2 regions of the Sporosarcina sp. Y1004 genome follow, and region 1 is predicted to be linked to the other one. Evidence: predicted binding sites of a transcription regulator. Region 1 holds the regulator's gene; the other holds the start of a gene.
The links. Region 1 encodes CtsR, which represses protease genes until heat stress. Its sites were predicted from a motif close to ATGGTCAATAAAGGTCAAACA; they were not measured.
Positions count from the first base shown of each region.

Region 2: AC25Y6_RS16220 (ATP-dependent Clp protease ATP-binding subunit) is a predicted target of CtsR. The motif match lies at 2,463-2,483, and genes of this name have one in related genera.

Region 1 is NZ_JBYHFQ010000001.1:107,630-111,848, forward strand. Features, by position in the region: gene AC25Y6_RS00640 (ATP-dependent Clp protease ATP-binding subunit) at 1-416, opposite strand, end outside; gene mcsB (protein-arginine kinase McsB) at 635-1,723, opposite strand; gene AC25Y6_RS00650 (UvrB/UvrC motif-containing protein) at 1,713-2,267, opposite strand; gene AC25Y6_RS00655 (CtsR family transcriptional regulator) at 2,300-2,770, opposite strand; gene AC25Y6_RS00660 (hypothetical protein) at 2,973-4,219, opposite strand, start outside.
Region 2 is NZ_JBYHFQ010000029.1:15,669-19,887, reverse strand. Features, by position in the region: gene AC25Y6_RS16225 (DUF2929 family protein) at 17-199, shown strand; gene AC25Y6_RS16220 (ATP-dependent Clp protease ATP-binding subunit) at 291-2,426, opposite strand; gene rraA (ribonuclease E activity regulator RraA) at 2,582-3,067, opposite strand; gene AC25Y6_RS16210 (metal-sulfur cluster assembly factor) at 3,231-3,539, opposite strand; gene AC25Y6_RS16205 (prolyl oligopeptidase family serine peptidase) at 3,594-4,219, opposite strand, start outside.

The sequences.
Region 1 (4,219 bases):
ACTTGCTGACGCGCTTTGTTCAAGCTAACGCCGGAATTATTCAATACTCGCGCTGCAACGCCTTCACCCTCACGAATAAGTGCAAGCAAAATATGTTCCGTACCGATATAGGAATGGCCAAGTTTGCGTGATTCATCTACGGATAATTCAATAACTTTTTTTGCTCTAGGTGTGTAGTGAACGATGGGACCGACATCCTTTGTTCCGGCTCCGACAAGTTTTTCCACGCCTTGTACGATTGTTTCAAAGTTCACACCAATCGCTTCAAGTGCTTTCGCGGCAATTCCTCCGCCTTCACGGATTAGCCCTAGCAAAATATGTTCTGTGCCGATGGACTCGTGTTTCATTCGAATTGCCTCTTCCTGTGCAAGTTGCAATACTTTCTGTGCACGCTGTGTAAATCGGTTAAACATCATAATCAGTCCTCTCCTTCTATCTATATATATACAATCAATTCCCCAAATACTCGTACATTACTCAATTGAATTATAAATATTAGAATGGAGCGATAAAACAACCATCCTAATTATACGTATTCAACTGGTAACGTCAGAACTCCTTTATTAGAGAAATTGACTTTGACTATCTTTGACCTGACTATACAGAAACCTAAGATATTGTGCAAAATAGTTGCTCACTCTTCCGCTTCTTTTTCAACCGGCGGCACTGTTCTTTCAACGTTAAGCCGTTCGCGGAACAATTTCGCCCTGAAGATATCCCGTTCTTCCTGGGATAACTCCGTACTTGCATATTGCTGCAAAAAACCCGGTTGCATAAATATCATCAACTCATTTAAGATCGACACATCAACGTCCTGGATAATCCCTAGATCGATTCCGAGCCTGACGTCGGAAAGACATCGAGCAGCTTCTCCTGACGGTAACAGACGTGCATAGCTGATTGTACCGAGCGAACGGAATAACCTGTTCTCAAGTGAAATCCGTGACTTTGCAAGTAACAACTCCCGTGATTTCCGTTCATGAGCAATCAGGCGAGATGTAATGTTCCTAAGGTCTTTTAATATCTCCTGCTCCGTTTTACCAAGCGTTGTCTGATTTGACACTTGATAGATATTGCCGGGCGCTTCGCTTCCTTCTCCATAACTTCCACGGACAATCATGCCAAGTCGTGAAATAGCCGGAATTATACGTTCAATCTGTTTGGTAATGGTAAGTGCAGGCAAATGCATCATGACTGATGCGCGCATGCCGGTTCCCGTATTTGACGGGCAGCTTGTCAAAAAACCGAAATCCTCATCAAACGCGTATGGTAGCTCTTTTTCCAAATAATCATCTACTCGGTCTGCCTGTTTATATGCATCTTCCAGCTGAAGCCCTGGACAGATGCATTGGATCCGAATATGGTCTTCTTCATTGACCATGACACTCACGGTCTCATCTTCCGATAGCAAGACAGCCCCGTGCCGATTAGGTGCTGCAAGTTGTGGACTGATTAAATGCTTCTCAACGAGCACTTGTCGTTCCAGTGCAGGGAGATCCGACATCTTGGTGTAGGTATACCCGTTTTCTACAGCATCAAGCAAGACGCCTGTAACCGCCCTATCAACCGCCATGGCCTCTTCTTCCGTGATGGCGATTGGAAAACGATAGCCTGTTAAATTACGTGCAAGCCGAACCCGTGTAGACATCACGATATCTGAGTTTTCTCCATAAGCTATCATCCAGGTGGTTACCGCATTACGCATGAATTTTTCAATCGACATCGTTTTCTTCACCTCCATGGGAAAGGTGTTGCTTGAGTGTATTCGCTTCGTCACGTAATTCTGCCGCTTCTTCAAAACGTTCGGCTTCGATAGCATCTTTCATTTTGACCCGAATCTCATCAATCTTCTTTTTAACGGCATAAAGCTCATTAAAAGAAACTGGGATTTTACCCGTATGTGACGAACGTCCGTTGTGCAGTTTCCCAAAGACGTATGGAAGTCTTTCACGGAACGTGTCGTAACATGCCGCACAGCCAAATTTCCCGATATCGAGAAATTTCGGGAACGTCAAACCGCATGAAGGACATTCAGGTCCTGTCAACTGTTCCCCTCTTTTCGGCTGCTGTTCCTGAAATGATTCTGAACCGCTGAACCAGTGCGATAGAAACTGTTGAATCGACAGCGGTTCCTGATTAGGATCAAAAATTAATGTATGTGATTGGAAGGCGCACTTCTCACATAAATGATGTTCCATGGATCCGACCACGCTTTCTTGAGTGATGCTGACGGATGCGGGCCGTTCTTTACAATTTTCACATATCATTGAAAGCCACCTCAAATCAGTTAGATTATCAATCAATTTAGCTGCTCGTAAATGAGCGTCAAAAGCATCGCTTGCAAAATACGTGCACGTATAATATCACGTTCGGGAAGTGGCTGATGGATTGTTGTTCGATCGACAGCGGCGAGAATAAGCTTTGACTCGCGCTCTGATATAACGTCTTCCTCAATTAGTCTGTAGACGACATCCAGGGCCATTGTAAAGGAGGCTCCTGACTGGATACCCTCTAGAATATGTTCAATTAATTCTTTACGAGAATTTGCCTGCACGCGGAATATGCGTATATAACCACCGCCACCTCGCTTAGACTCAACTGCATACCCTCTTTCCGCTGTAAAACGGGTCTTAATGACGTAGTTGATCTGCGATGGTACGCATTGGAATTTTTCAGCAACTTCATTGCGCTTAATTTCAATCGTTCCACACTGTTCCTCTTCGATTATTGCCTTCAAATATCCTTCTATAATGTCGGAAATGTTTCGCATGTCCTCACCTCTTTCCTACTGGGGGAATAAGCCGTTGACTTTGACTATCTTTGACTTGATTGTACAGGACTCTCTGTTCGCACTGCAATCGATATGCACCAAGAAGGAGGGGATTCCCTTAGCATCGGCATAGTAGGTGATCTTTTAGTCTCTAAACAAAAAAATGGAGTGCAAGGCGTATAGCCTTACACTCCTTTACCCTCTATTCCACGCTAACATTCGTCAATTCTTTAACCGGCAAGAATAGTTCTCCCGTTTCTAAATACGTTACGGCAAGTTTATCGCCTGCTTGAATATAAATGGCAAGCGGCACAGTTTCAGAAGAAACGATGAAGTTACGTCCATCCTCCGCTAAAAATGAAATCAGTGTAAAGTCGCCAACGCGTTCTTTAAAGACACGCACGACAGTTACCGCCACCTTCGCCTCTTCGGCGCCTGAACTGCCATCCACACTGCTACTTCCGCGTTGAAGAGCTGTTTTATATAACTTTAACGCTTCATTTGGCGTATTTCCGTAGACCGAAATCTCCGGATTCGATGCTGATACGATGAAGTAATTTTGTAGGAATCCATTTGAATCGAGTACCGGTGTCAACCAGCTAGCTTCTCCGTAGAAGTTATACAAGACTGGCATTTCTCCCGACCATTTCTTTTCTATGAATTTCTTTTCTATGATTTGAAGTGCTCCTTGAGAATCCATATAGGACTCTTCTAGATTACCTGTATAATATGTGGCTTTACCTGTTCTCCCGTCAGTCAACGCATAGCCTAGCATCGAATCGACGCCTTCTTTCGGGCTAGTGAAATCGGTGAAGTAATACATATGGCCATCTTCATCGAAGATTGGACTGACATTCGCCTCTGTTCCTTCATCAGACGGTAGTTTAACGTCTTTCTTCCCAATGATTGAATTCCAGAAACCATGGATATAATTACCGAAATAGCTGTTCTGCAAACTGACAGCTTCAGGTGAAACAGCGCCATCAATATATTCTGGAACATCTTTTAGCGAATATTTCTTCACACTACCACTCTCAGGATCAACGACTACAATTCCCTTTACGTCAAAACCATTACGTGCGCTGATGAATTCACCGTATGAACGTATATAATGCGGCTTTCCTTCATCATCAATTTCAAGTTGTACATCTCCATAAAAGATGAGGTTCGGCATTTTCATTCGTATATGACGCTCAACTTGCTTATGGAAGAATGACGATGGCGTGTAAGCCATTTCTGCTTCCACAAATTTAGGATTATCTGCTGAATCCGTCGCGCTCATCGTGAAATAACCCGGAGTTGTATCCGCATTTAGCCATTTAAAAAAGCCAGAAAACTCAACGGGTGCAATGTAGACGAATTTACCATCTACTTTTTGAATCTGCAGACTGCCAAGTTCATAATAACTTGTATTCGGTACTTGCCCGAACGCTTTCTTCATTTTATTTC
Region 2 (4,219 bases), on a different contig from region 1:
TGTAGAGGTGAATTCGATGAGATACGTAATGACATTTTTCTGGTCTTTCTGTTTAATCACAATGTTGAACTATGTAACTGGTGCAATTGCCAACGTACCATTTGACTTCATGGCAGGTGTGGTTGTTTCTTTAATCGTTGGTGTAGTCGTCATCATCTTGGGTGAAGCTTTACCAAACGGAGAAGTTGCAGATAATTGATCAACAAAAACCATCTCCCACGTCGGAGATGGTTTTTTATTGGATAACCCATAGAAAAAGCCACGGAATTCAAGCGCCGCGGCTTTTTCTTTTAGACTAGCTGAATAACCAGTTTTCCTTCTTCCATAGTAAGAACGAGCTTATCATTCAGCTTGAGATCGCCTTTAATGACTTCTTTTGCAACAATTGTTTCAACATGGCGCTGGATGAACCGCTTCAATGGACGTGCACCGAAATCGGCATCTGTTCCTTCATTAATAATCCAATCAAGTACATCTTCGCTGTATTCCAAAGCAATTTCCTGCATGCGTAATCGTTTGACGAGGTCATCAATCATTTTTCGTGCAATCCTGCGGAACGAATTTCCTGTAAGCGAATGGAAAATGATAATATCATCCATTCGATTTAATAATTCCGGTTTGAAATGATTTTTTAATTCAGCCATAACGAGATCTTCTGCTGCATGATTTTCTGTATCGTCCAAACCATGAAGCAAGTAGGCTGAGCCAATATTTGACGTCATGATGACAACTGTATTTGTGAAATTTACGAGTCTTCCCTGACTATCGGTAATCCGTCCATCATCTAGCACTTGTAGCAAGATATTTGCAACGTCCGGATGTGCTTTCTCGATTTCATCCAACAAGATGACCGCGTATGGATTGCGACGAACCGCTTCTGTCAACTGGCCGCCTTCTTCGTAACCGATGTAGCCAGGTGGTGCGCCGACCAGTCTCGATATACTGTGTTTTTCCATGTATTCCGACATGTCGATGCGGATGAAATGATCTTCCGAATCAAACAGTGTTGCTGCAAGTGTTTTCGCTAGTTCAGTCTTTCCGACGCCGGTTGGCCCTAAGAATAGGAATGAACCAATAGGCTTGTCTGGATCTTTAATACCTGCACGCGCACGCCATACGGCTTCCGTTACAAGTTGAACCGCATCATCTTGCCCGATAACTCGCTCTTCAAGTGTTTCACGCAAACGAAGCAGTTTTTCACGTTCACCTTCAACCAGTTTCGTCACTGGAATGCCCGTCCACCTCGCAACAATCATTGCAATTTCTTCTTCCGTTACTTCTTCACGGAGCAGTCGATTTTCCTGACCATCTACGAGGATGGCCTCCATTTCATGCAACTCTTGCTCAAGCGTTGGGATTTTTCCATAAGAGAGTTCCGCTGCTTTGTTTAAATCAAAGCGATTTTCAGCATCTTCCAGTTCGCGCCGGAAACGATCTAGTTTTTCGCGTTTGTCCTGAATGACACGCAATGCCGCTTTTTCCGAATCCCACTGCTCACGCATTCCTGCGGACGAATCTTTCAGTTCTTTCAATTCACCCCGCAGTACCTCTAGACGGTTTTTACTCACTGCATCTTTTTCTTTACGCATAGCTTGTTCTTCAATTTCAAGTTGCATAATCCGACGTGTCACTGCATCTAATTCAGATGGCATCGAATCGATTTCAGTACGAATCATCGCACTCGCTTCATCGATTAAGTCAATTGCTTTATCCGGCAAGAAACGTTCTGTTATATAGCGGTCCGATAAGGTTGCCGCTGCGACAATTGCGCGGTCATGTATGCGCACGCCATGATGAAGTTCGTAGCGTTCTTTCAAACCCCGTAAAATTGATACGGTATCCTCCACGGAAGGTTCGCGTACAAGTACCTGCTGGAAACGACGTTCTAGTGCTGGATCCTTTTCGATATTCATGCGGTACTCATCTAGCGTTGTAGCCCCGATACAATACAGTTCGCCACGTGCTAGCATTGGTTTCAGCATATTTCCAGCGTCCATTGCACCTTCAGATTTTCCAGCACCGACAATGGTATGGATTTCATCGATGAATAGAATGATTTCCCCTGCACTGTCTTTCACTTGTTTCAGTACGCCTTTTAAGCGCTCTTCAAATTCACCGCGGTATTTTGCACCCGCGATAAGTGAACTCATATCAAGTTCGTAAATTTGACGGTCTTTCAATCCTTCAGGCACGTCGCCTTTCACAATCCGCTGTGCGAGTCCTTCTACGATTGCTGTTTTCCCAACGCCAGGTTCACCTATTAAAACAGGGTTATTTTTCGTTTTTCTCGATAAAATCCGAATGACGTTTCGAATTTCTTCATCACGTCCAATAACTGGATCCATTTTACCTTTTTTTACTTCTTCGACAAGATTGCGTCCGAATTGTTCAAGAGGTGTACGCTGGTCTTCTTGTTGTCCATCCATTCGCATAACCATCCACCTTTCTATAGGTTAACTTCGACTTTGACTATCTTTGACTAACTAAATTATAGGATGAATTGAACTTGTTGTAAAGTATTTGCACTGGATTGTAAACAAGGAATAACCTCTGAGAAGAGGCTTTCCTTCTCAGAGGTTTGTCAGTTGCTAAATAGATTTCGAGGAGCGACGACGACACCATCCTCATCAGCATAAACGTAATGATTTGGCGTCCATTCGATGTCTCCGAAGCGTAATACGATATCCTGCTCCCCATTACCCACTTTTATAGTCTTCATTGGATTGCTTCCAAGCGCAAGAACACCGATGTTGTGCGCTGAAAGTTCAGTTGTATCACGGACACAACCATTTATAATTATACCGGCAAGCTTACGTGTTTCCGCAATTTCACCTAGGTTCCCTCCAAGTAGTGCACATCTTTTGGATCCGCCTCCATCAACCACGAGAACGCTGCCCTCAGGAATTGTTTGCAGCGCTTCTTTTACTAGAACGTTATCTTCAAATACTTTAACCGTTGCAATCGGACCAGAAAAGTTTTTATTTTTACCATAAGATTTAAATTCAATGGCACATACTTGTAACTCACTTGCAAAATCGTCACACACATCAGCTGTATTTACCGACAAAATCATCCACTCCCTATATGTATATCATTCGACATTAATTCCAGATTCCTTTTTTACCAGGTACTAATTTAAAGCTATGTTTGAATTACGTCCGACTTTGTAGATTTTCCAAACAAAAAAACTGCATGACTCATCTCTAAGTCACACAGTCTGGATATTGGTATCATCTAACGCCAAGCGCTATTTTTGCATAGCGTGACATTTTCTCTCTAGACCATGGTGGATTCCAAATGATGTTAACATCAACATTTTTCACTTCTGGGAGTTCCATCAGTTCTTGTGTCACGTTGGCAACGATTTGCGGCCCCATCGGACAGCCCATCGATGTAAGTGTCATCGTAACTTTTGAAGTACCTTCTTCGTCGAGTTCAACATCATATACAAGCCCTAAGTTGACGATATCGACACCTAGTTCCGGGTCAATTACGTTTTCCAGTGCGCCCATCATACTGTCTTTCATATCCTGACTCATCTACATCCCTCTTTCCCTGCGTTTGATAGTCCCATCATAACAGAGTTTGCTCCATCATTTCAAATGAACAGCAAGCCACTCCGCAGCTCCTAGCATTCCCGTTCTGGAAACAGCATGCCCTGCCATTTTATCTGAAACAAATTTAATGTTGTCGGGCGTGTCAGTATATGCTGCTTTGACTGCCTTATAAAAGTTATGCGTCGGTTCATAAGGCACTACTGCATCCTGCTCACCATGCCAGAAATAGACAGGTCGCTTGTTTAGGAGTGATGGGTTTTTCGTTAAATCGAACGTTGCTAACGTTGCCAGTAGCTTCTGCTTTTCTTCAATTGTTATAGGTAATTTAAAACCGCGTCGCTCAAACTCAGCCATTTGCGCTTTTGCCAACTGAACGAAGCCTGGTGCGCCCATCATAACCGCTGCCGTGTCGATCCATTCATAAAGGGCAAGACATCCGAGCGTTGTAATGCCACCCATCGATGTCCCCGCAAAACCAATTTTCCCTGTCGAATGAAGGCCCCGTTTGTGCAGTTCGTCATGCAAGAAACCTGCTTCTTCAATGGAGGTTAAGATGATTTCCCAAAACCGCAAACTCAACTGAACTTCGTCTAAATCCTCTCCCCTAGCGCCATGCAGATGCGCATCAGGCAGTAGAACCCGAATACCTTTTTTCGCTATAT